3 regions of the Psychrobacillus sp. FSL K6-1267 genome follow, and region 3 is predicted to be linked to each of the others. Evidence: a T-box and tRNA genes for the amino acid it is inferred to sense, from the RefSeq annotation. Region 3 holds a T-box; the other regions hold tRNA genes.

Region 1 (10,397 bases), 1.9 Mb from region 3:
TCTGAATTCGGTAACCCGGGATGGGCCCCTAGTCCAAACAGTGCTCTACCTCCAAGATTCTAACGTTTGAGGCTAGCCCTAAAGCTATTTCGGAGAGAACCAGCTATCTCCAGGTTCGATTGGAATTTCTCCGCTACCCACACCTCATCCCCGCACTTTTCAACGTGCGTGGGTTCGGACCTCCAGTAAGTGTTACCTTACCTTCATCCTGGACATGGGTAGATCACCTGGTTTCGGGTCTACGACCACATACTCATTCGCCCTATTCAGACTCGCTTTCGCTGCGGCTCCGTCTTCTCAACTTAACCTCGCATGTAATCGTAACTCGCCGGTTCATTCTACAAAAGGCACGCCATCACCCGTTAACGGGCTTTGACTATTTGTAGGCACACGGTTTCAGGGTCTATTTCACTCCCCTTCCGGGGTGCTTTTCACCTTTCCCTCACGGTACTGGTTCACTATCGGTCACTAGGTAGTATTTAGCCTTGGGAGATGGTCCTCCCGGATTCCGACGGAATTTCACGTGTTCCGCCGTACTCAGGATACACTCTGGAGGGAATGAATTTTGGACTACGGGGCTTTTACCCTATCCTGCGGACCTTTCCAGGTCGCTTCATCTAACTCATTCTTTTGTAACTCCGTATAGAGTGTCCTACAACCCCAAGAGGCAAGCCTCTTGGTTTGGGCTCTTCCCGTTTCGCTCGCCGCTACTCAGGGAATCGAATTTTCTTTCTCTTCCTCCAGGTACTTAGATGTTTCAGTTCCCTGGGTGTGTCTCAGATGCGCTATGTATTCACGCAAATGTACTGCCCCATTACGGGCAGTGGGTTTCCCCATTCGGAAATCTCCGGATCGAAGCTCACTTACAGCTCCCCGAAGCATATCGGTGTTAGTGCCGTCCTTCGTCGACTCCTAGTGCCAAGGCATCCACCGTGCGCCCTTATTAACTTAACCTAAAAGTTAAAAGTACTACACTTGCAATCACGTAAGTGATCACAATTTGAATATCTTGCGTTTGTTTCTTTTTTTGATGTCGTTTTATCCAGTTTTCAAAGAACAATTATATTTTTAATGGTGGAGCCTAGCGGGATCGAACCGCTGACCTCCTGCGTGCAAGGCAGGCGCTCTCCCAGCTGAGCTAAGGCCCCGAAATTAAAAAGGTATGGTGGGCCTAAATGGACTCGAACCATCGACCTCACGCTTATCAGGCGTGCGCTCTAACCAGCTGAGCTATAGGCCCTCTTTGAATTTCCATATCTATTAAAAATGTTAATATAAATATGAACATTCAAAACTGAACTGCAAAACGTTAAGATACAGATAAAAATCTGTATTCCGAATATATCCTTAGAAAGGAGGTGATCCAGCCGCACCTTCCGATACGGCTACCTTGTTACGACTTCACCCCAATCATCTGTCCCACCTTCGGCGGCTGGCTCCCAAAAGGGTTACCCCACCGACTTCGGGTGTTACAAACTCTCGTGGTGTGACGGGCGGTGTGTACAAGGCCCGGGAACGTATTCACCGTGGCATGCTGATCCACGATTACTAGCGATTCCGGCTTCATGTAGGCGAGTTGCAGCCTACAATCCGAACTGAGAACGGTTTTATGGGATTAGCTCACCCTCGCGGGGTTGCGACCCTCTGTACCGTCCATTGTAGCACGTGTGTAGCCCAGGTCATAAGGGGCATGATGATTTGACGTCATCCCCACCTTCCTCCGGTTTATCACCGGCAGTCACCTTAGAGTGCCCAACTGAATGCTGGCAACTAAGATCAAGGGTTGCGCTCGTTGCGGGACTTAACCCAACATCTCACGACACGAGCTGACGACAACCATGCACCACCTGTCACCGCTGTCCCCGAAGGGAAAAGCCTATCTCTAGGCCGGTCAGCGGGATGTCAAGACCTGGTAAGGTTCTTCGCGTTGCTTCGAATTAAACCACATGCTCCACCGCTTGTGCGGGCCCCCGTCAATTCCTTTGAGTTTCAGTCTTGCGACCGTACTCCCCAGGCGGAGTGCTTAATGCGTTAGCTGCAGCACTAAGGGGCGGAAACCCCCTAACACTTAGCACTCATCGTTTACGGCGTGGACTACCAGGGTATCTAATCCTGTTTGCTCCCCACGCTTTCGCGCCTCAGCGTCAGTTACAGACCAGAAAGCCGCCTTCGCCACTGGTGTTCCTCCAAATCTCTACGCATTTCACCGCTACACTTGGAATTCCGCTTTCCTCTTCTGCACTCAAGTCCCCCAGTTTCCAATGACCCTCCACGGTTGAGCCGTGGGCTTTCACATCAGACTTAAAGGACCGCCTGCGCGCGCTTTACGCCCAATAATTCCGGACAACGCTTGCCACCTACGTATTACCGCGGCTGCTGGCACGTAGTTAGCCGTGGCTTTCTAATGAGGTACCGTCAAGGTACGAGCAGTTACTCTCGTACTTGTTCTTCCCTCACAACAGAGTTTTACGATCCGAAAACCTTCTTCACTCACGCGGCGTTGCTCCATCAGACTTTCGTCCATTGTGGAAGATTCCCTACTGCTGCCTCCCGTAGGAGTCTGGGCCGTGTCTCAGTCCCAGTGTGGCCGATCACCCTCTCAGGTCGGCTACGCATCGTCGCCTTGGTGAGCCGTTACCTCACCAACTAGCTAATGCGCCGCGGGCCCATCCTGTAGTGACAGCGAGATGCCGTCTTTTAACATTCCCCCATGTGAGGAAATGGATTATTCGGTATTAGCCCCGGTTTCCCGGAGTTATCCCAATCTACAGGGCAGGTTGCCCACGTGTTACTCACCCGTCCGCCGCTAAATCAGAAGAAGCAAGCTTCTTCATCATTCGCTCGACTTGCATGTATTAGGCACGCCGCCAGCGTTCGTCCTGAGCCAGGATCAAACTCTCCATAATAGCTGGCTGGCGATACACAGCGCATTGCGTTGTCAGCTTCGCTTACTCGGTCAGTCACGTACGTTAGTACGCTCCTTTTCTCGCTCACTCGCTTCCTAGCACTGCACTACGTCTCGTCAACCAGAAAAAATAGAACTAGTTTAAAAGCTCATTTTGTTTTGCTGGCATCATCATTAAATGATGTCAAAAATTGTTTTGCGTCAATACAACCGAAGTTGTTTGAAGCTATATGTCTTAACGTTTTGCATGTTCAGTTTTCAATGTTCATTTTTGCGTTGTCGTTTTTTGCGACTTCTCTAATTTATCACCATTCAACTGGCTAGTCAAGAAGTTTTTTAAAAAACTTTTTTTATTAATTTTCTGCTGTTTTTTAATTCGTTTTTGACGACGCTTATTATAATACCGCATATTTAATGTATATGTCAACAAAAAACGAGCATTTTTTTATTTCGTTTTTTGTTGACCTTTTTTTACTCTTTAACTTTGTAGTATCTATGCAGAATATGGCTGCTTTTAGTAGGTTGTTTTTCTATTAGAATTAATCCTTTATCGACCAAGAATTCTATAAATACTTCAAGGTCAACGGAATAGTTTTTTAATTCCTCTTGTTCATGAATCTCTTGTATCGTCCAATACTCTTTAGAAGAAAGTACTTCGATTATATGCCGTGCCCCATCCTTTGTTCTTGAATGAATTAAGAAGTCACTCGCTAAAAATAAAAGTTCTAATCTTTTCTCTAATGTTTCTCCACTCGACACTAACTCATCGTACAATTTATATATAGAAGGATCTAATTGCTTTACTTGCTTCCACACCATAACCTCCGGGTGCATCCCCTTTTCAATAATAGCTAATCTAGCTAGATGATGCAGTGAGTTTACAATATGATTATAAGCATCTAGATAATTTAATTGCTCAAAGAATACTTTAGCTTGCATATAGCTTCTACTAAGCTTTGCAAATTCTATTCCCATTCTTACATTTCGGCCGTTTACCGGGAAATCCTGTAATTCCTTTTTAAGGTTTTCTACATATTCATTTCGATCAAATATTACTCTCCCATTGATCATCCAGCCCACTAACTTAGGATTGGCTCCTACTATAAACCATTTTCTAATTTGTTTTTCCGTAATAATATGCAATGCTGCCTTTTTGTCGTTATACGTATAATGCTTAGTAAAAACCGGAATAGGAGAATCTTTAGTTATAATGAACAATATGGAATCAAAGGTATCAGTAATAGGACTGACTTCTTCTATTTTTTCTATTAATATTATGCCTAATGTATTTGAATCACTGGCTCTTTCTTGATAGATAGGTCTTAACAACGCTTCCAATGTGAAAGCCTCCTTTATTAACTTATGTATTATTCTTCGACAATAATTTGATATTTCCTCTTTAAACTTTAATAACATTCCTTTATAAAAAAATATGTTATAGTGTAGGTATAATTAGGAGGCTAAAAAATGAAACCCTATAAAAACAAAATAAATCGAATTCGTTCCTTTGCTCTTGGTTTAATATTCTTTGGCTTTATTATCATGTACGGGGCTATCTTCTTTAGAGAGAACGCTATCTTAGTAACAATATTTATGACACTTGGGTTACTTTCTATTATTGGAAGTACAGCTGTATATGGATGGATAGGTTTATTATCTACTAAAGCCGTTCAAGTAGTATGCCCCAACTGTGGAAAACACACGAAAGTTTTAGGACGAGTAGATATGTGTATGTATTGCAAAGAACCACTTACATTGGATCCTACTCTTGAAGGTGAAGAATTTGATATTAGCTACAATAGAAAGAAATAATCCCTGCACTTTGCTTTTAAGCAAAGTGCTTTTTTATATTAACATAGTATACTCATATAGAGTGAAATGAAACGAAGTCTTCTTTCTCTACTCTCCATATTGCAAGCATCGCATTATTAGCATCATCATGATAACCAGCACCTCTGTTTCTTAGAAGATATAGAAACTCCTCACTTTTTAAATTAGCCAACACTAATCAATTGGAATGGATATCGACGATTTCTTACTATGTATTGTAAATCAAAATAATTTTCCCCATTTACTCTGCGTACCTTTCCTATTTAGGTTAAATAAAATAGTCTAGGTGGCTTTGAGAACTAATTTCTCCATTTGTTTAGGCAGTCATCGACCTTGTACTATTCCCGTGTTTAATTACCTATACGTATCAATTATTTTTCACTTTATTGTATTGTTTTATTTTTAATAATAAAATTAATCAAAATATTTGTAGTTGACGGATAATTAATACTACTTTAGACTTAAAGCGAAAGAAGTGGAGGGTACCATTATGTCTATTAGAAAAAAACTGAACTTTTCCTTTTTATCTATTTTCTTTTTATTACTTATCACTTTAGGGGTAACATTCCTACAATTACTATCTATTGAAGAAAAATTTGATTATGCATTAGATAATCGTGTACAACAACAGCTCTTAACGGACGATATTCAAACAGAGCTTGGTATGCAAGGACTTTACATAAGAGCTATGATTTTAAATAATACAGATAAGGCAAAGGACTCCTTAGTTATGCATCAAGATTTGTTGAATGAGGCAATTCTAAATTTAGAAAATTTGGCTTCATCAGACACAATGAAGGGCTATTTGAGTGATATCCATAAACATAACGACGCGTTTAACACTGCTGCTACAGAAGCTATGGACGCATTAAACAAGGGAAACAAAGACAGTGCGTTACAAATAGTAAATAATGACGCTCAAATAGCAAATGAAGGTGTTTTAGCCACAGCACTCAAAATAAATGAATATCAAGAAGGTCAATTAAAGGTAATTACAGATGAGACTAAACAGGTAGTCAAAAATACAATTATTTTTAGTCTGGCGATACTTGCTATTAGTATTATGGTCGCTTCTGGAATTTCTATATTTATAAAAAAATCCATTACTATTCCTCTTGTGAAAGTAGCAAGGGCAACTGAGATTATAGCGAATGGTGACTTAACAGCACCTGATATTAATAGCCAAGCAAAGGATGAAATAGGTGATCTAGCTAAATCCTTTAATAAAATGAAATCTAACCTGAAAGATCTAATCATTAGCTTACATGAAAATGCCAATCATTTATCGAGTGTATCTGAGGAGCTTTCTGCTAGCACAGAGGAAGTGACCATTGCGTCTACGGATGTGGCAAATCGTGTGGAAATGACTGCCGAAGGTGCACAAAGCTCTGCAAGATCTGCCAAAGAAAGTGCGACTGCTATGGATGAGACTGCTGCCGGAGTGCAACGTATTGCTGAATCTACCCAAATTTTACATAGCAATGCATCAAACACAATTGAGTTTGCTAGTAAGGGTGAAGAAATATTAAAAACAGCCAAAGAACAAATGCAACTGATTTATGATTCATCTAATGAAACGAATCAGCTTATTAAAAAATTAAGTGAGCAATCCCTTGAAATTGAGAATATCACAAAAGTTATTACAGCTATCTCTGAGCAAACAAACTTACTTGCCTTAAACGCTGCTATTGAAGCTGCTCGAGCAGGAGAACATGGAAAAGGATTTGCAGTAGTTGCCGATGAAGTAAGGAAACTTGCTGAGGAATCTAAACAGTCTGCTAGCCAAATAGTATCCTTAATTATAGAAATTCAAAAGGATACAAAAAATGTGGAAAAATCCGTTTTGGTCGGACTTCAAAATGCTGAAGAAGGTGTGGAAGTAATTAACGAGGCCAATACTTCCTTCCTATCAATTGCTAGCTCCATTGAGCAAGTTACCTACCAGATAGAAGATATTTCAGCTACATCTGAGCAAATCTCAGCAAGTGCTGAAGAAGTTGCAGCATCAGTAGCTGAAATTGCCAGCCATACGATAGAAGCATCCTCCCAGACCGAAATGATCTCTGCTGCTGTAGAGGAACAGACAGCAACCATGCAGGAAATCAACACAGTGGCGCAGGACTTAACAGAAAAAGCAGTGTATTTAGAACAACTTATTGGCCGCTTTAAAATTTAGACAAAATAAAAACCGAGCGAATATACGCTCGGTTTTTTATTGGACTTTAGTTGCTTGTTCCTTACATGTAGGACACGAACCGTAAATCTCCATTCGGTGAGAACTAACATCAAAACCGGTCAAATGAGAGGCAAGATGCTCTACTTCATCTAATCCTGGATAATGGAAGTCAACTATTTTACCGCAAGAATTACAAATCATATGGTAGTGGTCATTTGTGATGAAATCAAAACGACTTGAATTATCGCCATATGTTAATTCCTTTACTAAGCCCGCTTCTCTAAACACACGTAAGTTGTTATAGACAGTAGCAACGCTCATGCTGGGAAATTTACTTTCAAGCGCTTTATATATATCGTCCGCAGTGGGATGTGACATAGATTGAATAATAAATTCCAGAATCGCATGGCGTTGAGGCGTTATACGTACACCGGTTGATTTCAATGTATCCAAAGCGTCTCTTAAATGTACTTCCGTCATCGCTATGCACCTCTCTTTATAATCATTATTAAATGATAAGTTTATAATAAGTATAAAGAAGAAATACTATCGCTGTCAAATTTTTCGACTATTAACATAGTATTAATACACTTTAGTATCCTCGTGAAACGTCTATAACATTTTCAAAATTGCTTTCTTCATTTAAGTAGATAGTTAAATTTCTAGAGAAAATTTCAAGTGCTCTCACCACATATTGAGAGGAGTGACTAGAGATATGTGGGGAGATGATTACATTTGGCATACTCCAAAACGGATGATCACTTTCAAGTGGTTCCTTTGCAAAAACGTCTAATACAGCATAGGCTATACAATTATCCACCAAGGCTTGTTTCAAATCCTGCTCTTTCAATAAGTCCCCACGTCCGTAATTCATAAAAATAGCACTCTCTTTCATAGATTTGAAGTGCTCGTATGTTAACAGTCCTCTCGTTTCTTCAGTGCTAGGAAGTATGGAGATTACTATATCAGCTTTTGGTAATACCTCTTTTAATGACTTGAAGGATACCATCTCATCCATATAAGATGCTGTTTTTCCACTACGATTGCAACCAATTGTGTGTACTCCAAATGCTTGTAACAGTCTTCCTACTTCTCCCCCAATTGCACCCGGCCCTATTATTAATGCTGTTGATCCATAAAGTTCCGATGAGGGAACTCTTTTCGACCATTCTGCCTTTTTCTGATTTTCAGCTATGAGAGGCAGGGACTTTTTAATAGAAAGTATATGAGCCAAAATGGATTCGGCCATAGGTGTTTTATGAATACCTCTCACATTTGTGAGAAGTATGTTCCTTTGGGCTATTTCTTGTAAAGGCATTTTTTCTAAACCTGCTGAGGCAACCATAACCCATTTCAGTTTTTTAGCACCTTCTATATGTGAAGGTTTAAGGTCCTCCCCATACGTCACAAAAACACTAGCTGTTTTAAGTTCATTCTCATTTAAGCCCTTATGGAAGATAAAATCTACTTGGGGAAAGCGATTGATCAAGCTTAATCGCTGCTCCTCCTTCGGTAAAAAGGAAAATAATATTTTCATCTATTTATTCACCAGCTTTTACTAAGGATTTTAATGTATGTAGCACTTCTTCTACGTGATCTTTTACTTTAACCTTTCTCCACTCCTTCACCACTGTCCCAGTTGGATCGATCAAAAAGGTTGTACGTTCAATTCCCATATATTCTTTCCCAAAGTTTTTCTTCAATGCCCATACTCCGTATGCCTCTGAAACTTCATGAGTATCATCGATCAATAAAGAAAAAGGTAGTCCATGCTTTTCTATAAATTTTGTATGTGCCTTCTCACCATCTGCACTTACTCCAAGAATAACTGCATTTAAATCAGAAAAATCTTCATAGGCGTCTCTAAACTCACATGCTTCCGTCGTGCAGCCCGGTGTGGAGTCTTTAGGGTAAAAGTACAAAATGACATACTGCTTTCCAGCAAAGTCTTCCAATGATACGACTTCACCCTTTTCATTTTTTAATGAAAATTTAGGTGCGGCCACTCCTTCTAATTGTTCCATCAAAATCCCTCCTCTAATATTAGTTATATCGTAACGAACTTTATAAGTATGTTCAATTTCTTTAGCCTTTTTCCTCTTATTTGTCTAAAATATTAAAAGTAACCACTATGACTAGAAGTTTTAGGAAAGACAAGTTATAATTTTCATCTTACATACATTCAATAATGGAGGTAGAACATTGAAACATACACAATCTGAACAAATACAGGTACATGCATTAGAACATATCGTTGGAGGAGTAAACAGCCCTTCCCGCTCCTATAAAGCAGTTGGAGGCGGAGCACCTATTGTCATGGAAAGAGCAGAAGGTGCATACTTCTATGATGTAGATGGAAACAAGTATATCGATTACTTAGCAGCCTACGGTCCTATTATAACCGGACACGCTCATCCGCATATTACAGAAGCTATTACAAAGGCGGCCCAAACAGGCTTATTATATGGTACCCCAACAAAGCATGAGGTTACATTCGCTAAAATGCTAAAAGATGCTATACCTTCAATGGATAAAGTGCGCTTTGTTAACTCAGGGACGGAAGCAGTAATGACTACAATACGAGTTGCACGTGCCTATACAGGAAGAACAAAAGTAATGAAATTTGCTGGCTGCTATCACGGGCACTCTGATTTAGTTTTAGTTGCAGCAGGCTCTGGCCCAGCAACTCTTGGAACTCCCGATTCTGCCGGAGTACCTCAATCTATCGCAAAAGAAGTTATAACGATTCCATTCAATGATCCTCAGGCATACAAGGATGCTATGGAAAAGTGGGGTTCTGAATTAGCCTGTATTTTAGTGGAACCTATTGTAGGTAATTTTGGAATGGTGGAGCCTAATGAAGGATTTTTAGCGCTAGTTCACGAAATTGCAAAAGAAAAGGGAGCTCTTGTTATCTATGATGAAGTAATTACAGCATTCCGCTTCCATTATGGAGCTGCATCTACTATGCTTGGCCAAATACCGGACTTAACTGCATTGGGTAAGATTATTGGCGGTGGACTTCCGATTGGTGCATATGGCGGTAAGAAAGAAATTATGGAGCAGGTAGCACCACTTGGACCTGCTTATCAGGCTGGAACAATGGCTGGTAATCCTGCGTCAATGCAAGCAGGAATTGCTTGTTTAGAAGTTCTTCAGGCTCCCGGTTTATATGAAGAGCTAGATAGATTAGGTGCATTGTTAGAGAAAGGAATTTTAGATGCAGCTAAGAAAAATAATATTACAATTACAATCAATCGCATAAAAGGTGCACTTTCCGTTTATTTTACCGATGTAAAGGTTGAAAACTACGAACAGGCAGAAGCTAGTGATGGTGAGATGTTCGCTAAATTCTTCAAGCTTATGCTTGAGCAGGGTATCAATCTTGCACCTTCTAAATACGAAGCTTGGTTTATTACTACAGCTCACACAGAAAATGATATAGTAGAGACAATTAATGCTGTAGACAATGCTTTTGCTCAACTA
Region 2 (10,397 bases), 1.3 Mb from region 3:
CCTCCTTTCTAAGGATATATTCGGAATACAGATCTTTATCTGTATCTTAACGTTTTGCAGTTCAGTTTTGAGTGTTCATTTTTATGATGAGCATTTAAATTGTTCTTTGAAAACTGGATAAAACGACATCAAAAAAGAAACAAACGCAAGATATTCAAATTGTGATCACTTACGTGATTACAAGTGTAGTACTTTTAACTTTTAGGTTAAGTTAATAAGGGCGCACGGTGGATGCCTTGGCACTAGGAGTCGACGAAGGACGGCACTAACACCGATATGCTTCGGGGAGCTGTAAGTGAGCTTCGATCCGGAGATTTCCGAATGGGGAAACCCACTGCCCGTAATGGGGCAGTACATTTGCGTGAATACATAGCGCATCTGAGACACACCCAGGGAACTGAAACATCTAAGTACCTGGAGGAAGAGAAAGAAAATTCGATTCCCTGAGTAGCGGCGAGCGAAACGGGAAGAGCCCAAACCAAGAGGCTTGCCTCTTGGGGTTGTAGGACACTCTATACGGAGTTACAAAAGAATGAGTTAGATGAAGCGACCTGGAAAGGTCCGCAGGATAGGGTAAAAGCCCCGTAGTCCAAAATTCATTCCCTCCAGAGTGTATCCTGAGTACGGCGGAACACGTGAAATTCCGTCGGAATCCGGGAGGACCATCTCCCAAGGCTAAATACTACCTAGTGACCGATAGTGAACCAGTACCGTGAGGGAAAGGTGAAAAGCACCCCGGAAGGGGAGTGAAATAGACCCTGAAACCGTGTGCCTACAAATAGTCAAAGCCCGTTAACGGGTGATGGCGTGCCTTTTGTAGAATGAACCGGCGAGTTACGATTACATGCGAGGTTAAGTTGAGAAGACGGAGCCGCAGCGAAAGCGAGTCTGAATAGGGCGAATGAGTATGTGGTCGTAGACCCGAAACCAGGTGATCTACCCATGTCCAGGATGAAGGTAAGGTAACACTTACTGGAGGTCCGAACCCACGCACGTTGAAAAGTGCGGGGATGAGGTGTGGGTAGCGGAGAAATTCCAATCGAACCTGGAGATAGCTGGTTCTCTCCGAAATAGCTTTAGGGCTAGCCTCAAACGTTAGAATCTTGGAGGTAGAGCACTGTTTGGACTAGGGGCCCATCCCGGGTTACCGAATTCAGACAAACTCCGAATGCCAATGATTTATGTTTGGGAGTCAGACTGCGAGTGATAAGATCCGTAGTCAAGAGGGAAACAGCCCAGACCACCAGCTAAGGTCCCAAAGTATTTGTTAAGTGGAAAAGGATGTGGCGTTGCTTAGACAACCAGGATGTTGGCTTAGAAGCAGCCATCATTTAAAGAGTGCGTAATAGCTCACTGGTCGAGTGACGCTGCGCCGAAAATGTATCGGGGCTAAACAAATCACCGAAGCTGTGGATTGATACCTTTGGTATCAGTGGTAGGAGAGCGTTCTAAGGGCGTTGAAGTCAGACCGGAAGGACTGGTGGAGCGCTTAGAAGTGAGAATGCCGGTATGAGTAGCGAAAGATGGGTGAGAATCCCATCCACCGTATGACTAAGGTTTCCTGAGGAAGGCTCGTCCGCTCAGGGTTAGTCGGGACCTAAGTCGAGGCCGATAGGCGTAGACGATGGACAACAGGTTGATATTCCTGTACCACCACCCCACCGTTTGAGTGATGGGGGGACGCAGTAGGATAGGGTAAGCGTGCTGTTGGTTATGCACGTCCAAGCAGTGAGGTGTGAGTGTAGGCAAATCCGCACTCTGTAACATTGAGCTGTGATGGCGAGGACTTAGTCCGAAGTTCCTGATTTCACACTGCCAAGAAAAGCCTCTAACGAGGTGGGAGGTGCCCGTACCGCAAACCGACACAGGTAGTCGAGGAGAGAATCCTAAGGTGAGCGAGAGAACTCTCGTTAAGGAACTCGGCAAAATGACCCCGTAACTTCGGGAGAAGGGGTGCTCTTTTGGGTGTATAGCCTAGAAGAGCCGCAGTGAATAGGCCCAGGCGACTGTTTAGCAAAAACACAGGTCTCTGCAAAACCGTAAGGTGAAGTATAGGGGCTGACGCCTGCCCGGTGCTGGAAGGTTAAGAGGAGTGCTTAGCGCAAGCGAAGGTGCGAATTGAAGCCCCAGTAAACGGCGGCCGTAACTATAACGGTCCTAAGGTAGCGAAATTCCTTGTCGGGTAAGTTCCGACCCGCACGAAAGGCGTAACGATCTGGGCACTGTCTCAACGAGAGACTCGGTGAAATTATAGTACCTGTGAAGATGCAGGTTACCCGCGACAGGACGGAAAGACCCCGTGGAGCTTTACTGTAGCTTGATATTGAATTTTGGTGCAACTTGTACAGGATAGGTAGGAGCCTTAGAGCCCGGAGCGCCAGCTTCGGAGGAGGCGTCGGTGGGATACTACCCTGGTTGTATTGAAATTCTAACCCATACCCGTAACCCGGGTAGGAGACAGTGTCAGGCGGGCAGTTTGACTGGGGCGGTCGCCTCCTAAAGTGTAACGGAGGCGCCCAAAGGTTCCCTCAGAATGGTTGGAAATCATTCGAAGAGTGTAAAGGCAGAAGGGAGCTTGACTGCGAGACCTACAAGTCGAGCAGGGTCGAAAGACGGGCTTAGTGATCCGGTGGTTCCGCATGGAAGGGCCATCGCTCAACGGATAAAAGCTACCCCGGGGATAACAGGCTTATCTCCCCCAAGAGTCCACATCGACGGGGAGGTTTGGCACCTCGATGTCGGCTCATCGCATCCTGGGGCTGTAGTCGGTCCCAAGGGTTGGGCTGTTCGCCCATTAAAGCGGTACGCGAGCTGGGTTCAGAACGTCGTGAGACAGTTCGGTCCCTATCCGTCGTGGGCGTAGGAAATTTGAGAGGAGCTGTCCTTAGTACGAGAGGACCGGGATGGACACACCGCTGGTGTACCAGTTGTTCTGCCAAGGGCATCGCTGGGTAGCTATGTGTGGACGGGATAAGTGCTGAAAGCATCTAAGCACGAAGCCCCCCTCAAGATGAGATTTCCCATTACGCAAGTAAGTAAGATCCCTCAAAGACGATGAGGTAGATAGGTTCGGGGTGGAAGCGTGGCGACACGTGCAGCTGACGAATACTAATCGATCGAGGACTTAACCAAATTGTTTGTTTCTATTAATGATGTCAGTTTATTCAGTTTTGAAAGAATAATATTTTTTTGATAATAAGGCTTGTAAAACTCTACAAACTTGTTATAATAGAACTTGTCTTTCAATTAAATTATTCAAGTCTAGTGATGATGGCGAAGAGGTCACACCCGTTCCCATACCGAACACGGAAGTTAAGCTCTTCAGCGCCGATGGTAGTTGGGGGTCTCCCCCTGCAAGAGTAGGACATCGCTGGGCTTGCAATAAGAAATTAATATTACCCAGGAGGATTAGCTCAGCTGGGAGAGCATCTGCCTTACAAGCAGAGGGTCGGCGGTTCGAGCCCGTCATCCTCCACCATAACTTTACTCCTGCCGGAGTAGCTCAACTGGTAGAGCAACTGACTTGTAATCAGTAGGTTGAGGGTTCAAGTCCTTTCTCCGGCACCATTTTTCGAGCCATTAGCTCAGTTGGTAGAGCATCTGACTTTTAATCAGAGGGTCGTAGGTTCGAATCCTACATGGCTCATTCACTTTTTGTGAAATAAATATGCGGGTGTGGCGGAACTGGCAGACGCACTAGACTTAGGATCTAGCGCCGCAAGGCGTGGGGGTTCGACTCCCTTCACCCGCACCATTTAATTTAATAACCGAGCGGAAGTAGTTCAGTGGTAGAACACCACCTTGCCAAGGTGGGGGTCGCGAGTTCGAACCTCGTCTTCCGCTCCAAAGATTCATCAAAGTGCCGGGGTGGCGGAACTGGCAGACGCACAGGACTTAAAATCCTGCGGTAGGTGACTACCGTACCGGTTCGATTCCGGTCCTCGGCACCACTTTTATGAAACATTAGCGCCCGTAGCTCAATTGGATAGAGCGTCTGACTACGGATCAGAAGGTTGTGGGTTCGACTCCTGCCGGGCGCGCCATATATACGGGAAGTAGCTCAGCTTGGTAGAGCACTTGGTTTGGGACCAAGGGGTCGCAGGTTCGAATCCTGTCTTCCCGACCAGTTATTTATAATATTGGGGCCTTAGCTCAGCTGGGAGAGCGCCTGCCTTGCACGCAGGAGGTCAGCGGTTCGATCCCGCTAGGCTCCACCATGAACATTGAAAACTGAACATGCAAAACGTTAAGACATATAGCATCAAACAACTTCGGTTGTATTGACGCAAAACAATTTTTGACATCATTTAATGATGATGCCAGCAAAACAAAATGAGCTTTTTAAGTTCTCTATTATGGAGAGTTTGATCCTGGCTCAGGACGAACGCTGGCGGCGTGCCTAATACATGCAAGTCGAGCGAATGATGAAGAAGCTTGCTTCTTCTGATTTAGCGGCGGACGGGTGAGTAACACGTGGGCAACCTGCCCTGTAGATTGGGATAACTCCGGGAAACCGGGGCTAATACCGAATAATCCATTTCCTCACATGGGGGAATGTTAAAAGACGGTTTCGGCTGTCACTACAGGATGGGCCCGCGGCGCATTAGCTAGTTGGTGAGGTAACGGCTCACCAAGGCGACGATGCGTAGCCGACCTGAGAGGGTGATCGGCCACACTGGGACTGAGACACGGCCCAGACTCCTACGGGAGGCAGCAGTAGGGAATCTTCCACAATGGACGAAAGTCTGATGGAGCAACGCCGCGTGAGTGAAGAAGGTTTTCGGATCGTAAAACTCTGTTGTGAGGGAAGAACAAGTACGAGAGTAACTGCTCGTACCTTGACGGTACCTCATTAGAAAGCCACGGCTAACTACGTGCCAGCAGCCGCGGTAATACGTAGGTGGCAAGCGTTGTCCGGAATTATTGGGCGTAAAGCGCGCGCAGGCGGTCCTTTAAGTCTGATGTGAAAGCCCACGGCTCAACCGTGGAGGGTCATTGGAAACTGGGGGACTTGAGTGCAGAAGAGGAAAGCGGAATTCCAAGTGTAGCGGTGAAATGCGTAGAGATTTGGAGGAACACCAGTGGCGAAGGCGGCTTTCTGGTCTGTAACTGACGCTGAGGCGCGAAAGCGTGGGGAGCAAACAGGATTAGATACCCTGGTAGTCCACGCCGTAAACGATGAGTGCTAAGTGTTAGGGGGTTTCCGCCCCTTAGTGCTGCAGCTAACGCATTAAGCACTCCGCCTGGGGAGTACGGTCGCAAGACTGAAACTCAAAGGAATTGACGGGGGCCCGCACAAGCGGTGGAGCATGTGGTTTAATTCGAAGCAACGCGAAGAACCTTACCAGGTCTTGACATCCCGCTGACCGGCCTAGAGATAGGCTTTTCCCTTCGGGGACAGCGGTGACAGGTGGTGCATGGTTGTCGTCAGCTCGTGTCGTGAGATGTTGGGTTAAGTCCCGCAACGAGCGCAACCCTTGATCTTAGTTGCCAGCATTCAGTTGGGCACTCTAAGGTGACTGCCGGTGATAAACCGGAGGAAGGTGGGGATGACGTCAAATCATCATGCCCCTTATGACCTGGGCTACACACGTGCTACAATGGACGGTACAGAGGGTCGCAACCCCGCGAGGGTGAGCTAATCCCATAAAACCGTTCTCAGTTCGGATTGTAGGCTGCAACTCGCCTACATGAAGCCGGAATCGCTAGTAATCGTGGATCAGCATGCCACGGTGAATACGTTCCCGGGCCTTGTACACACCGCCCGTCACACCACGAGAGTTTGTAACACCCGAAGTCGGTGGGGTAACCCTTTTGGGAGCCAGCCGCCGAAGGTGGGACAGATGATTGGGGTGAAGTCGTAACAAGGTAGCCGTATCGGAAGGTGCGGCTGGATCACCTCCTTTCTAAGGATATATTCGGAATACAGATCTTTATCTGTATCTTAACGTTTTGCAGTTCAGTTTTGAATGTTCATGTATATTAACATTTAATAGATATGGAAATTCAAAGAGGGCCTATAGCTCAGCTGGTTAGAGCGCACGCCTGATAAGCGTGAGGTCGATGGTTCGAGTCCATTTAGGCCCACCATACCTTTTTTTATTTCGGGGCCTTAGCTCAGCTGGGAGAGCGCCTGCCTTGCACGCAGGAGGTCAGCGGTTCGATCCCGCTAGGCTCCACCAACGAAATAATTTTGTTCTTTGAAAACTGGATAAAACGACATCAAAAAAGAAACAAACGCAAGATATTCAAATTGTGATCACTTACGTGATTACAAGTGTAGTACTTTTAACTTTTAGGTTAAGTTAATAAGGGCGCACGGTGGATGCCTTGGCACTAGGAGTCGACGAAGGACGGCACTAACACCGATATGCTTCGGGGAGCTGTAAGTGAGCTTCGATCCGGAGATTTCCGAATGGGGAAACCCACTGCCCGTAATGGGGCAGTACATTTGCGTGAATACATAGCGCATCTGAGACACACCCAGGGAACTGAAACATCTAAGTACCTGGAGGAAGAGAAAGAAAATTCGATTCCCTGAGTAGCGGCGAGCGAAACGGGAAGAGCCCAAACCAAGAGGCTTGCCTCTTGGGGTTGTAGGACACTCTATACGGAGTTACAAAAGAATGAGTTAGATGAAGCGACCTGGAAAGGTCCGCAGGATAGGGTAAAAGCCCCGTAGTCCAAAATTCATTCCCTCCAGAGTGTATCCTGAGTACGGCGGAACACGTGAAATTCCGTCGGAATCCGGGAGGACCATCTCCCAAGGCTAAATACTACCTAGTGACCGATAGTGAACCAGTACCGTGAGGGAAAGGTGAAAAGCACCCCGGAAGGGGAGTGAAATAGACCCTGAAACCGTGTGCCTACAAATAGTCAAAGCCCGTTAACGGGTGATGGCGTGCCTTTTGTAGAATGAACCGGCGAGTTACGATTACATGCGAGGTTAAGTTGAGAAGACGGAGCCGCAGCGAAAGCGAGTCTGAATAGGGCGAATGAGTATGTGGTCGTAGACCCGAAACCAGGTGATCTACCCATGTCCAGGATGAAGGTAAGGTAACACTTACTGGAGGTCCGAACCCACGCACGTTGAAAAGTGCGGGGATGAGGTGTGGGTAGCGGAGAAATTCCAATCGAACCTGGAGATAGCTGGTTCTCTCCGAAATAGCTTTAGGGCTAGCCTCAAACGTTAGAATCTTGGAGGTAGAGCACTGTTTGGACTAGGGGCCCATCCCGGGTTACCGAATTCAGACAAACTCCGAATGCCAATGATTTATGTTTGGGAGTCAGACTGCGAGTGATAAGATCCGTAGTCAAGAGGGAAACAGCCCAGACCACCAGCTAAGGTCCCAAAGTATTTGTTAAGTGGAAAAGGATGTGGCGTTGCTTAGACAACCAGGATGTTGGCTTAGAAGCAGCCATCATTTAAAGAGTGCGTAATAGCTCACTGGTCGAGTGACGCTGCGCCGAAAATGTATCGGGGCTAAACAAATCACCGAAGCTGTGGATTGATACCTTTGGTATCAGTGGTAGGAGAGCGTTCTAAGGGCGTTGAAGTCAGACCGGAAGGACTGGTGGAGCGCTTAGAAGTGAGAATGCCGGTATGAGTAGCGAAAGATGGGTGAGAATCCCATCCACCGTATGACTAAGGTTTCCTGAGGAAGGCTCGTCCGCTCAGGGTTAGTCGGGACCTAAGTCGAGGCCGATAGGCGTAGACGATGGACAACAGGTTGATATTCCTGTACCACCACCCCACCGTTTGAGTGATGGGGGGACGCAGTAGGATAGGGTAAGCGTGCTGTTGGTTATGCACGTCCAAGCAGTGAGGTGTGAGTGTAGGCAAATCCGCACTCTGTAACATTGAGCTGTGATGGCGAGGACTTAGTCCGAAGTTCCTGATTTCACACTGCCAAGAAAAGCCTCTAACGAGGTGGGAGGTGCCCGTACCGCAAACCGACACAGGTAGTCGAGGAGAGAATCCTAAGGTGAGCGAGAGAACTCTCGTTAAGGAACTCGGCAAAATGACCCCGTAACTTCGGGAGAAGGGGTGCTCTTTTGGGTGTATAGCCTAGAAGAGCCGCAGTGAATAGGCCCAGGCGACTGTTTAGCAAAAACACAGGTCTCTGCAAAACCGTAAGGTGAAGTATAGGGGCTGACGCCTGCCCGGTGCTGGAAGGTTAAGAGGAGTGCTTAGCGCAAGCGAAGGTGCGAATTGAAGCCCCAGTAAACGGCGGCCGTAACTATAACGGTCCTAAGGTAGCGAAATTCCTTGTCGGGTAAGTTCCGACCCGCACGAAAGGCGTAACGATCTGGGCACTGTCTCAACGAGAGACTCGGTGAAATTATAGTACCTGTGAAGATGCAGGTTACCCGCGACAGGACGGAAAGACCCCGTGGAGCTTTACTGTAGCTTGATATTGAATTTTGGTGCAACTTGTACAGGATAGGTAGGAGCCTTAGAGCCCGGAGCGCCAGCTTCGGAGGAGGCGTCGGTGGGATACTACCCTGGTTGTATTGAAATTCTAACCCATACCCGTAACCCGGGTAGGAGACAGTGTCAGGCGGGCAGTTTGACTGGGGCGGTCGCCTCCTAAAGTGTAACGGAGGCGCCCAAAGGTTCCCTCAGAATGGTTGGAAATCATTCGAAGAGTGTAAAGGCAGAAGGGAGCTTGACTGCGAGACCTACAAGTCGAGCAGGGTCGAAAGACGGGCTTAGTGATCCGGTGGTTCCGCATGGAAGGGCCATCGCTCAACGGATAAAAGCTACCCCGGGGATAACAGGCTTATCTCCCCCAAGAGTCCACATCGACGGGGAGGTTTGGCACCTCGATGTCGGCTCATCGCATCCTGGGGCTGTAGTCGGTCCCAAGGGTTGGGCTGTTCGCCCATTAAAGCGGTACGCGAGCTGGGTTCAGAACGTCGTGAGACAGTTCGGTCCCTATCCGTCGTGGGCGTAGGAAATTTGAGAGGAGCTGTCCTTAGTACGAGAGGACCGGGATGGACACACCGCTGGTGTACCAGTTGTTCTGCCAAGGGCATCGCTGGGTAGCTATGTGTGGACGGGATAAGTGCTGAAAGCATCTAAGCACGAAGCCCCCCTCAAGATGAGATTTCCCATTACGCAAGTAAGTAAGATCCCTCAAAGACGATGAGGTAGATAGGTTCGGGGTGGAAGCGTGGCGACACGTGCAGCTGACGAATACTAATCGATCGAGGACTTAACCAAATTGTTTGTTTCCATTAATGATGTCTTTTATCCAGTTTTGAGTGAACAACTCAAGAGGATTTCAAAACACAAGCAGTGCTAGGAAACGAGTGAGCGAAGGAAGGAGCGTACTTACGTACGTGACTGACTGAACGAGCGAAGTTGACAACGCAATGCGCAGTGGATTGAAAGCCGAAAAGTCTAGTGATGATGGCGAAGAGGTCACACCCGTTCCCATACCGAACACGGAAGTTAAGCTCTTCAGCGCCGATGGTAGTTGGGGGTCTCCCCCTGCAAGAGTAGGACGTCGCTGGGCACTGGAAAAAGTCGTTACCGAGAAATCGGTGACGGCTTTTTTGTTTGTTCTATAAAGAAATTAGAAGTGCCGAAGGCACCTAACCATTCCTAACTAAGCAAGTGTGCGAGAAAGCAGAGGGGCAAAGAGTTCAAGGAAGCAAGGAAGAGAGGCTCGGAGCGTATAGTATACGCGAGAACCGATCGACTGCGGCTGACGAAGAAATCTGCCGTCCATCTGGTTTCGCAGCCTGCGCCGATGGTAGTTGGGGGTCCCCCTGCAAGAGTAGGACGTCGCTGGGCACTGGAAAAAGTCGTTACCGAGAAATCGGTGACGGCTTTTTTGTTTGTTCTATAAAGAAATTAGAAGTGCCGAAGGTACTAACCATTCCTAACTAAGCAAGTGTACGAGAAAGCAGAGGGGCGGCAAAGAGTTCAAGGAAGCAAGGAAGAGAGGCTCGGAGCGTATAGCATACGCGAGAACCATCGACTGCGGCTGACGAAGAAATCTGCCACACCCATCTGTTTTCGCAGCCCAAGGAACATGCAAATTTAAACCCTTTAAGCTTATGATGAATAATTTTAATAATTATTTTAAACTACAATTAAAATATTTACTCCTTTATGCACTTCTGTTATACTTAAAATAGAACAGACGGGGGATGGAAATAATCAATAAAAAGGGCCTTATATTAACTTTAATATTTCTTTTTATAATACTTTCAGCTTGTAGTAACAAACAGGAGGTGAACGATGTGTCCAAAGGTAAGGATGAATCAAAGAAAACTGTTTCCTTAGAGACTGTAGAAGGGATTTGGGAAGGATCTATTAATGTGCCTAATCAGCCGTTACCAATCACTATACAGTTTACAAAAGAAAAAGGTAGTATTAGTATCCC
Region 3 (10,397 bases):
CGGATCATCTCGGAATTTCACAGTCATATATATCACGTTTAGAGAAAAAAATCATATTAGATTTAAAAGAAGTGTTGAACGAGCCAATCGCCTAATGGGTGAAATTGGATAGCCGAGCTCGGAATAATCTTTTAACCTCAGGACAAACTGACTAAGAACTATTAAAAAGTCCGGAGGAAGAACTATGACGAGAACAAAAGTAGAATTATGCGGCATTGACACATCAAAGCTTCCTTTACTATCCCATGAAGAAATGAAAGCATTATTTATACGTTTACAGGGTGGAGAAGAATCAGTTAAAGATGAATTAGTTATGGGTAATTTAAGACTAGTTTTAAGTCTAGTTCAACGATTCGCATATAGAGGAGAACAGGCGGACGATTTGTTTCAAGTCGGCTGTATAGGATTAATTAAGTCCATTGAAAATTTTGATTTAAAACATAATGTTCGGTTTTCTACGTATGCGGTGCCTATGATTATAGGGGAGATAAAAAGGCATCTACGTGACCATCATTCTGTACGTGTTTCTCGTTCTTTAAGAGATATCGCTTACAAGGCGATGAAAGCGAAAGAACAATATATTAACGAACATCTGGAAGAACCGACATTAGAAGATTTATCAAAAATATTAGAAATTCCTGTTGAAGATATATTACTTTCTTTAGACGCTATTCAAGACCCTGTTTCCCTACAAGAACCTATTTTTAGTGATGGGGGAGATGCTATCTATATGATGGACCAATTATGTGATAATGATGTATCGGAAGATCAGTGGGTAACATATTTCACCGTAAAGGAAAGCTTTCAGAATTTAGATTCTAGACAGCGAAAAATTCTAACGAAGAGAATTTATTTTGGTGCTACCCAAACAGAAATAGCTACAGACTTGGGATTATCCCAGGCTCAAATATCACGTTTAGAAAAAAGTGCGTTATCTACTATTCAAAGCCAGTTAAATCCAAAGTAACTTAAAAAACAAATTGACGCTTTTTCTTCATTCGAAAAAGCGTTTTTTTCTATTTTCATGAATATACTAAGAAAAAGGGAGGGAACTGATGAAATTTTCAGATGCACAGCAAAAAGAAGTCATCGAGGCAAACTCCGGCCAATTGCTAGGGTTTATAGTAGACGCTGAAATAGACAAAGAAACAGGTTTTATAACTTCTTTTATAGTGGAAACTAATGGGGCATACCCCACATTTTTTAATAAAAAAAGAGAAACTAAAAAAATTGACATACAAAATATAGCGATAATTGGAAAAGATGTAATAATCGTTTCAAAAAACCGAGAATAGGTACTGTTCTTTATTGATAAAACGCCATTTCATTGATACAATGAACAAAACAAAAGATGAAGAGTTGGTTTTATATGTCAAATGTTAAAAGTAATTTAATCAGTATCCAAAAGAATATAGAAAAATCTTGCGTACGAGCTAATCGAAATATAAAGGATGTAACTCTGATCGCAGTTACAAAAGAAGTTTCTGTAAAGCGGACAGAGGAAGTTATACAAAATGAAATTTTACATCTTGGTGAGAATCGACCAGAAGGATTAATGAAAAAAATTGAAGCTATTTCAGCTGATGTTAAATGGCACTACATAGGCTCTTTACAAACTAGAAAAGTAAAATCGGTTATTAATGAGATAGATTACTTGCACTCTTTAGACCGGAAAAGCTTAGCTGACGAAATTGAAAAAAGAGCAAGCACAGTGAAAGATTGCTTTGTTCAGGTAAATGTTTCGAAGGAAGAGTCTAAGCATGGCCTTTCTTTAGAAGAAGCCGAGTTATTTATTGATGAACTTAAAGACTATTCTCGAATACGTGTTGTTGGTCTTATGACAATGGCACCTAATACGGATGATGATTCGCTTATAAGACAGGTTTTCAGTGATTTAAAAAAGCTACAAACGAGAATAGCTGCAAAACAACAGCCTCATGCTCCTTGTACAGAATTATCTATGGGTATGTCTGGAGATTATGAAATTGCTATTGAAGAAGGAGCAACATTTGTAAGAATAGGAACTGCATTAGTCGGTAAAGACAAGGAGGATGAATGAGTATGAAAAATTGGGTAAAAAACTTTTTCTATTTAGAAGAGGATGAAGATACATCTGTTCCACAACAACAGCAAAGACCACAGCAGCAGCCTGTAGAACCTCAACAAATAAAACAACAGCCTGTTAAGTCTTACGCTAAGGAACGAAAATTCAATACTGCTCCTAAGGAAACTGCTGCAACCAATCTTGTAAGTATACAAAATATGCAAAAATCCTCTAAGGTAATCTTAATCGAGCCAAGAGTATATGCGGAGGCGCAAGATATTTCTGAGCATTTAAAGAATAAAAAAGCCGTTATAGTTAATTTGCAACGAATCGATAAGGAACAAGGAATCCGAATAATCGACTTTCTAAGTGGAACAGTATATGCTTTAGGTGGAGACATTCAACGAATTGGAACAGATATTTTCCTATGTGCTCCTGATTCCGTAGAAGTTGCAGGTTCGATTTCAGATTATTACTATAACGATCTAGATTAATAGAGGAGTTACTTACAATGGATTTAATATTAGTTTTGTTAGCTCAATTAGTACAAATATACTCATTTGCATTGATTATTTATATCTTTATGTCGTGGGTACCCAATGTGCGTGAATCTGCAATAGGGCAGTTTTTAGGGAAAATATGTGAGCCCTATTTAGAGCCATTTCGCAAAATCATTCCACCAATCGGTATGATTGATATTTCTCCGATTGTAGCTATTTTTGTTTTAAATATAGCTATGAGAGGAATTTTATCTTTAGGTCAATTCATTTAACCTCACATTAGTGAGGTTTTTTTGTAGGAGCAAGTGGCTCTTATCGATAAAACCAATGCCAAGCGCGCTTAAAGGGTAAACAAAGACTTTGATCCATGTCTTATTGGAAAAGTATCCCTGCAAGGATGCTAGCGTGTTTTCTTACTATAAATTTCAGCGAGGTCTCAGCAGTATGGAACATCTATTACAGCATTTTAGAAAAGAAGAGCAACCATTTATTGAACAAACCACTAATATGATGCGCGAAGTTGAAGATCGTTATGCTCCAAGGCTAACTGATTTTCTAGATCCTAGGCAGCAGTTTATTTTAAATTCTGTGCGCGGACAATATGATTCTATTGAGTCAAGTGCAGCAGGAGCATTAGAAGATGCTGAAAGAAGAAGAGTACTTCTATATCCGTCATATTTTGAACCAACAGAAGAAGATTATAATATGACTGTAGTTGAAGTAAAATATCCTCAAAAGTTTGTTACCTTAAAGCATAAAGACGTGCTTGGCTCGATGATGTCCCTAGGAATTGACCGGAGTAAATTTGGAGACATTCGAGTGGAGGAAGGCTCGATTCAATTTGTTGTTGCTACAGAGGTTTTAGATTATGTGAGGGCGAATTTTGTTGGGATTGGAAAAGTGAAGGTTCATATCGAAGTAGTAGATGACTCTTCCAATTATTTCAGACAACACGAGGAATGGGTATCAGAAAATCACACGGTGAGTTCTTTAAGGCTAGATACTGTTATTTCATCTATTTTCAATATATCTAGACAAAAATCTGCTTCTCTTATTCAAAGTGGTAAAGTAAAGGTCAATTGGACTGAAAAAGACCAACCGTCTATGGAATTACAAGAGCTAGATATGATTTCTATTCGTGGATTTGGTCGCATAAAATTATTGATGATAGAGGGAAGAACCAAAAAAGACAAAATAAGACTTCAAATTGGTAGAATAGAGCCAAAAAAATAATTTTCTTAAATTTAATTTGAAATTTAGATGTATTCAACCAGTCTGAAATGTATAATAGAGGGAAGAACATTAGTATGTAAAGGAGATGGATAGGATGCCACTAACACCACTTGATATACATAACAAGGAGTTCAGTAAGGGATTTAGAGGTTACAATGAAGATGAAGTAAATGAATTTCTTGATCAGATTATGAAGGACTTAGAAATACTTATCAAAGAAAAAAAAGAGTTAGAGCTCAAATTAAAGTCCTCCAGTGAAAAGGTTGGTCATTTCACGTCTATAGAAGAAACCTTACATAAGTCTATTGTAGTTGCGCAAGAGGCTGCTGAGGAAGTTAGACGCAACTCACAAAAAGAAGCAAAGCTCATAGTAAAAGAAGCAGAGAAAAATGCAGATCGTATTGTCAACGAAGCTCTTTCTAAAGCTCGAAAAATAGCCTTAGAAATTGAAGAGTTGAAGAAACAGTCTAAAGTTTTCCGAAATCGATTTAAAATGCTTGTAGAGGCACAACTAGATCTTATTAATACTGATGACTGGAATCATTTGATGGAGTATGATGTAGATACAACAGCTGTAGATCGTATTTCTGCTACAGAGGAATAAGAGATTTCTTGACTGATGGTCGTACATTTCCTATAATAATTTCATATCATATATATATGCATTGAAAAAGACGTCTAAAAATGATTTCTGTAAAGCGACTTGAGGATGGTGTGAGCTCAAGCAATGAAACGTTTTAGTGGATCACTTTGGAGCAAGGATACTGAATTTTTAAGTGTCTTCGGATTATGTCCCGTTACGACATACTAAGCGGCGGTTACTTTTAGTGATCGCAAGTAGGGTGGTACCGCGAGCATAACTTCTCGTCCCTTTTGGGATGAGGGGTTTTTTTATTTTCCATGAATTATACCAGCACCTGCGAAAAACAAAGGAGGAAGAAAAATGGAGTACAAAGACACACTATTAATGCCAAAAACAGATTTTCCTATGCGTGGAAATCTACCAGTGAAAGAGTTAGATATCCAAGCAAAATGGGAAGAACAGGATATTTATAAAAAAGTTTTAGAAAGAACGGAAGGGCGTCCATTCTTTGTTCTACATGATGGCCCACCGTATGCGAATGGTGATATTCATATTGGGCATGCTTTAAACAAAGTTCTTAAAGACATGATTGTTCGTCACAAATCGATGACAGGCTTCCATGCTCCTTATGTTCCAGGTTGGGATACACATGGACTACCAATTGAACAAGCTCTAACTAACAAAGGTGTTAAACGTAAGGAATTATCACTGGCTGAATTTAGAAAGCTATGTGAGGATTATGCATACCAACAAATTGACAACCAACGATCACAGTTTAAACGTTTAGGCGTTCGTGGAGATTGGGATAATCCTTATGTAACATTAAAGCCTGAATTCGAATCGCGACAAATTGAAGTATTTGGTGCTATGGCTAAGAAAGGTTACATCTACAAAGGATTGAAGCCTGTTTATTGGTCACCTTCAAGTGAATCTGCCCTTGCAGAAGCTGAGATTGAATACCAAGACAAAAAATCTCCTTCTATTTATGTTAGCTTTGCTGTAACAGATGGCAAGGGTGTTTTAGAAGAAGGGACAAAGTTCATTATTTGGACTACTACTCCTTGGACCATTCCTGCAAACTTGGCAATTTCATTACATCCACGAGTAGAATACGCAGTAGTACTAACAAAAGGGAACAAATATGTAATTGCAAAAGACTTAGCAGAATCTGTAGCAGCTGAGCTAGGATGGGAAGAATACTCTATTGAACGAACAATTCTTGGTCAAGAATTGGATCGTCTAGTTGCTAAGCACCCATTATATGACCGTGACTCTTTAATAATCCTTGGAGAGCATGTTACAACTGAATCAGGTACTGGCTGTGTTCATACAGCACCTGGCCACGGGGAAGACGACTTCTACGTAGGAAAAGCTTACGGTCTAGATGTGCTTTGTCCTGTTGACGAGCGTGGGGTACTGACAGCTGAGGCACCAGGCTTCGAAGGGCTATTCTATGATACAGCAAACAAAGCAATTACTGAGGCATTAGAGAAAGTAGGAGCATTAGAGAAGCTTACATTCTTTACTCACTCATATCCACATGACTGGCGTACGAAAAAACCTGTTATCTATCGTGCAACTCCTCAATGGTTTGCATCAATTGAGGCTTTCAGAGATGAATTATTGCAGTCTATCCTCAATACTAAATTTACACCAGCATGGGGAGAAACTCGTCTGTATAATATGATTCGTGATCGTGGAGATTGGTGTATCTCTCGTCAGCGTGTATGGGGTGTGCCAATTCCAGTATTTTATGCAGAGGACGGCGAACCAATTTTAACAGAAGAGACTATCTCTCATGTATCAAATCTATTCCGTGAGTATGGTTCAAATATTTGGTTTGAAAGAGAAGCAAAAGAGTTACTTCCTGAAGGGTTCACACATCCACATAGTCCAAATGGAATTTTCACAAAAGAAACAGATATTATGGACGTTTGGTTTGACTCTGGTTCTTCCTACCATGGTGTCTTAGAGGAACGTGATGATTTAGTATTCCCAGCAGATTTATATCTAGAAGGATCTGACCAATATCGCGGATGGTTTAACTCTTCTCTAATTACGAGTACTGCAATGTATGGTCATGCTCCATACAAAGGGTTATTAAGCCACGGCTTCATTTTAGACGGTAATGGTCGAAAAATGAGTAAATCATTAGGGAATGTTGTAGTCCCTGCTAAAGTAATGAATCAATTAGGTGCTGATATTCTACGTTTATGGGTTGCATCTGTAGATTATACAGCGGATGTTCGTGTATCTGATGCAATCATTAAACAAGTTACAGAAGTCTATCGTAAAATCCGTAATACGCTTCGTTTCTTACACGGGAATATTAGCGACTTTAATCCAACAAGTGATCGTGTGGCATTTGAGAACTTACGTGAAGTAGACCAATATATGTATATGAAATTACAAGAGGTTATCAAAACGGTAAGAGCTGCTTATGACCGTTATGATTTTGCTACAGTTTATCACACTGTTAATAACTTTGTTTCTGGTGAATTGAGCTCATTCTATCTTGATATCGCTAAAGACGTTGTTTATATTTACGGAACAGATGACAAAGATCGTCGTGCAATGCAAACTGTGATGTATGATACACTTCTTGCTTTATTAAAATTATTGACACCAATACTTCCACATACAGCAGATGAGCTTTGGGCTTATTTGGAGTTTGAGAAGGAAGAAAGTGTTCAATTAACAGATATGCCAGAAGCTCTTGACTATCCTGCATTTGAAGCACTTGCTCCAAAATGGGAAAAAATCATGGGATTACGTGATGATGTATTAAAAGCATTAGAGGAAGCTCGTAATGCGAAAACAATTGGTAAATCATTAGAAGCAAAAGTAACGTTGTATGTTAGTGATGAATATAAAGCGTTGTTCGACACAGACGCAATTGATTTCGCGCAACTGTTTATCGTATCTAAGTTTGTTTTAGGTGGTTCTCAATCTGAAGCACCAGCAAACAGTTTAGTGCTTGAAAATTCATCCGTTGTAGTTGAAAAAGCAGACGGAGAAAAATGTGAGCGTTGCTGGACTATTGCTGAAACAGTAGGAGAAAGTGAAGCTCACCCGACACTTTGCTCTCGCTGTGCAGAAGTAGTAGAAAAACATTACGTATAATATATACAAAGTGGCCCTATGCTAAATAGGGCCACTTTTTTAAAAAAATTAAGACAGAGCATTTGATTAGAAAGATAGATCACATGAATATGAATTACACTAAAAGTTTGAATAATAGATAAAAGAATTAATTTTTTCTTTTGTAAATCATAGATGCTCTTTTACGTAGGATAGGTTTCTATGGTAAACTATTGTAGATTGTTTAATATTATTCAGCAAAAATCTTTTTAAATAATTAGTGGGTGGATATAATATTCACTGCAACAAACGTAGAGAGGTCTTTAAGGCTTATTTGATTATCGGGGGAATTAATGTGTGGAAATTTTATGGACTAGCAGCATTTGTCATTGCATTAGATCAATGGACAAAATGGCTTGTTGTTAAAAATATGACGCTTGGTGAACAAATTATGATTTGGGACCCATACTTTGCACTGCTTTCACATCGTAATCGTGGTGCTGCATGGGGTATGCTACAAGGACAAATAGGTTTTTTTGCAGTTATCACTGTAGTTGTGATTGTTGCGATTATTTATTACTTTCATAAGGAAGCAAAAGGGAAACCTCTTTTTCAAGTAGGATTAATGCTTTTATTAGGAGGAGCAATTGGAAACTTTATAGATCGACTTTGGAAAGGTGAAGTAGTCGATTTTGTAGATGTACTCATTCCGGTTGTTAACTATGATTTTCCGATTTTTAATATTGCAGATGCTGCCCTAACATTAGGAGTTGTGGTTGTAATTATTTTTATACTACGAGAAGAACGAGCTGAAAAGAAAAAGGTGAAATAATGGAAGAATTAACGTTTATTATTGAAAAGGACCAGGAAAAAGAGAGAATTGATAAAGCAATTGCCTCTTTTGAAACAGATTGGTCTCGTACACAAATTCAAAATTTTATAAAAGATGGTAGTGTTTTAGTCAACAATGAGCCTGCAAAAACAAGCTACAAGGTAAAAGAGGGCGATGTAATTGTAGTAACTCCACCAGAAGCGGTTGAGCTAGATATAGTTGCAGAAAACTTGAATCTTGAAATCGTTTATGAAGACGAGGATGTAGTGGTAGTGTACAAGCCACGAGGTATGGTTGTTCATCCTGCTCCTGGTCATCTAAGTGGTACGCTCGTTAATGGTCTAATGCATCAAATTAAGGACCTTTCAGGTATCAATGGAGTTTTGCGCCCAGGAATTGTCCATCGTATTGATAAAGATACAACTGGCCTTCTAATGGTTGCTAAAAACGATGTTGCCCATGTTTCGTTAGTTGATCAGCTAGTAAAGAAAACAGTTACTCGTAAATACACTGCACTTGTTCATGGACATATCGCGCATGATAAAGGAACAATTGATGCGCCGATTGCTCGTGATAAAAAAGAGCGTCAAAACATGGCGGTTGTGGATAACGGTAAGCATGCTGTAACACATTTCCGTGTTTTAGAACGTTTTAACAAATTCACTTTAGTGGAATGTCAGTTGGAAACTGGAAGAACGCATCAAATTCGTGTTCATATGAAGTATATCGGTTATCCATTAGCAGGAGATCCTAAATATGGACCGAAGAAGACTATAGATTTTAATGGTCAAGTTCTACATGCAGGAGTTCTCGGTTTCATACAGCCAAGAACAGGGGAGTATTTAGAATTTTCTTATCCTCTACCAGAGGACTTTACAGATTTGTTGCAAGACTTGCGAAAACAATCATTGCCAAAAGAAGAATAGTCCGTTATACTAATTACAATAAATTGAATAGCTTCACCTTTAATAACAGTCCAGAGAGGCTGAGAAGGTACATGTGAAAGTGACTCACTATTATTCTGCGGATTAATAGGTTCACTATATTTTATCGCGCACATACAACCTCTTGGGCTTCTCTAGCTTAAGAGGTTTTTTTATATTATGGATAGGAGGATGTAATCGTATGGAAGAAAAGGCAAGCATATTGGATGAGCAAGCTATCAACAGGGCACTCACTAGAATTGCCCATGAAATTATTGAACGTAACAAAGGAATTGAAGAGTGTATATTAGTAGGGATAAAAACTAGAGGTACATTTTTAGCGCAAAGACTTGCAGAAAGAATCGTAAAAATTGAAGGTAAACCAATCAAAACGGGTGAGTTAGATATTACATTGTATAGAGATGATTTATCTTTAAAAAATGCTTCTAACGAGCCACTCGTACAACAAGTTGATATTACACATGATGTTACAAACAAAAAGGTTATTTTAGTAGACGATGTTCTGTTTACTGGGAGAACGGTTCGAGCAGCGATGGACGCAGTAATGGATTTAGGAAGGCCATCCCAAATACAACTTGCCGTGTTGATAGATAGAGGTCACAGAGAGCTACCAATCCGAGCAGATTATGTAGGTAAAAACATTCCTACCTCTAGTAGTGAAAAAATAGTGGTTAAAGTTACAGAGACGGACGAAGTAGATGCTGTAACAATATTTGAATAATCCTAGAAAGGTGGGGACCTTAAATGTCGAAAGCGATATTAGATGTAAATGACAAGCCTACAAGCGGACAACTGATTACTCTAAGTTTTCAGCATATGTTTGCGATGTTTGGCTCAACAATATTAGTACCACAGCTTGTAGGGTTAAGTCCCGCAATCGCGTTACTGACTAGTGGTATAGCAACAATCATTTTCTTAATGATAACCCGATTTCAAGTGCCGGCTTATCTAGGTTCCTCATTTGCTTTCATAGCACCAATTTTATTGGCAGTAAATGGACTTGGCGAATCGGGTAAAGCTATTGATCCAGGTAATGCAATGATTGGAGCAGTATTTGTAGGTTTAGTATATGGTATTGTGTCACTGATCATTTGGAAAAGTGGATACAAGTGGATTATGAAGCTATTGCCACCAATCGTTGTTGGTCCGGTAATTATGGTTATTGGTCTGGGATTAGCAG

What was found. A T-box is a leader RNA that pairs with one kind of tRNA and senses whether it is charged. The one in region 3 lies ahead of ileS (isoleucine--tRNA ligase), so its partner is inferred to be a tRNA-Ile.
Region 1: it encodes a tRNA-Ile, which carries the amino acid that the T-box ahead of ileS (isoleucine--tRNA ligase) is inferred to sense. The anticodon was not compared.
Region 2: it encodes a tRNA-Ile, which carries the amino acid that the T-box ahead of ileS (isoleucine--tRNA ligase) is inferred to sense. The anticodon was not compared.

The regions. Positions count from the first base shown of each region.
Region 1 covers NZ_JBBOOR010000001.1:3,269,265-3,279,661, forward strand. The annotation lists rRNA gene MHB55_RS16860 (23S ribosomal RNA) at 1-954, opposite strand, end outside; tRNA gene MHB55_RS16865 (tRNA-Ala) at 1,073-1,148, opposite strand; tRNA gene MHB55_RS16870 (tRNA-Ile) at 1,164-1,240, opposite strand; rRNA gene MHB55_RS16875 (16S ribosomal RNA) at 1,352-2,906, opposite strand; gene MHB55_RS16880 (nucleotidyltransferase-like protein) at 3,377-4,243, opposite strand; gene MHB55_RS16885 (YgzB family protein) at 4,373-4,717, shown strand; gene MHB55_RS16890 (methyl-accepting chemotaxis protein) at 5,226-6,911, shown strand; gene perR (peroxide-responsive transcriptional repressor PerR) at 6,948-7,391, opposite strand; gene MHB55_RS16900 (D-2-hydroxyacid dehydrogenase) at 7,504-8,448, opposite strand; gene bcp (thioredoxin-dependent thiol peroxidase) at 8,453-8,935, opposite strand; gene MHB55_RS16910 (glutamate-1-semialdehyde 2,1-aminomutase) at 9,114-10,397, shown strand, end outside.
Region 2 covers NZ_JBBOOR010000001.1:93,882-104,278, forward strand. The annotation lists rRNA gene MHB55_RS00465 (16S ribosomal RNA) at 1-8, shown strand, start outside; rRNA gene MHB55_RS00470 (23S ribosomal RNA) at 205-3,132, shown strand; rRNA gene rrf (5S ribosomal RNA) at 3,261-3,376, shown strand; tRNA gene MHB55_RS00480 (tRNA-Val) at 3,403-3,478, shown strand; tRNA gene MHB55_RS00485 (tRNA-Thr) at 3,492-3,567, shown strand; tRNA gene MHB55_RS00490 (tRNA-Lys) at 3,574-3,646, shown strand; tRNA gene MHB55_RS00495 (tRNA-Leu) at 3,670-3,754, shown strand; tRNA gene MHB55_RS00500 (tRNA-Gly) at 3,772-3,846, shown strand; tRNA gene MHB55_RS00505 (tRNA-Leu) at 3,862-3,950, shown strand; tRNA gene MHB55_RS00510 (tRNA-Arg) at 3,967-4,043, shown strand; tRNA gene MHB55_RS00515 (tRNA-Pro) at 4,050-4,126, shown strand; tRNA gene MHB55_RS00520 (tRNA-Ala) at 4,142-4,217, shown strand; rRNA gene MHB55_RS00525 (16S ribosomal RNA) at 4,353-5,906, shown strand; tRNA gene MHB55_RS00530 (tRNA-Ile) at 6,014-6,090, shown strand; tRNA gene MHB55_RS00535 (tRNA-Ala) at 6,107-6,182, shown strand; rRNA gene MHB55_RS00540 (23S ribosomal RNA) at 6,299-9,226, shown strand; rRNA gene rrf (5S ribosomal RNA) at 9,406-9,521, shown strand; gene MHB55_RS00550 (alpha/beta hydrolase family protein) at 10,255-10,397, shown strand, end outside.
Region 3 covers NZ_JBBOOR010000001.1:1,356,213-1,366,609, forward strand. The annotation lists gene sigE (RNA polymerase sporulation sigma factor SigE) at 1-95, shown strand, start outside; gene sigG (RNA polymerase sporulation sigma factor SigG) at 185-967, shown strand; gene MHB55_RS06615 (YlmC/YmxH family sporulation protein) at 1,056-1,295, shown strand; gene MHB55_RS06620 (YggS family pyridoxal phosphate-dependent enzyme) at 1,370-2,059, shown strand; gene MHB55_RS06625 (cell division protein SepF) at 2,056-2,538, shown strand; gene MHB55_RS06630 (YggT family protein) at 2,556-2,816, shown strand; gene MHB55_RS06635 (YlmH family RNA-binding protein) at 2,989-3,777, shown strand; gene MHB55_RS06640 (DivIVA domain-containing protein) at 3,872-4,381, shown strand; T-box leader at 4,434-4,652, shown strand; gene ileS (isoleucine--tRNA ligase) at 4,721-7,483, shown strand; gene lspA (signal peptidase II) at 7,797-8,273, shown strand; gene MHB55_RS06655 (RluA family pseudouridine synthase) at 8,273-9,199, shown strand; gene pyrR (bifunctional pyr operon transcriptional regulator/uracil phosphoribosyltransferase PyrR) at 9,399-9,938, shown strand; gene MHB55_RS06665 (uracil-xanthine permease family protein) at 9,962-10,397, shown strand, end outside.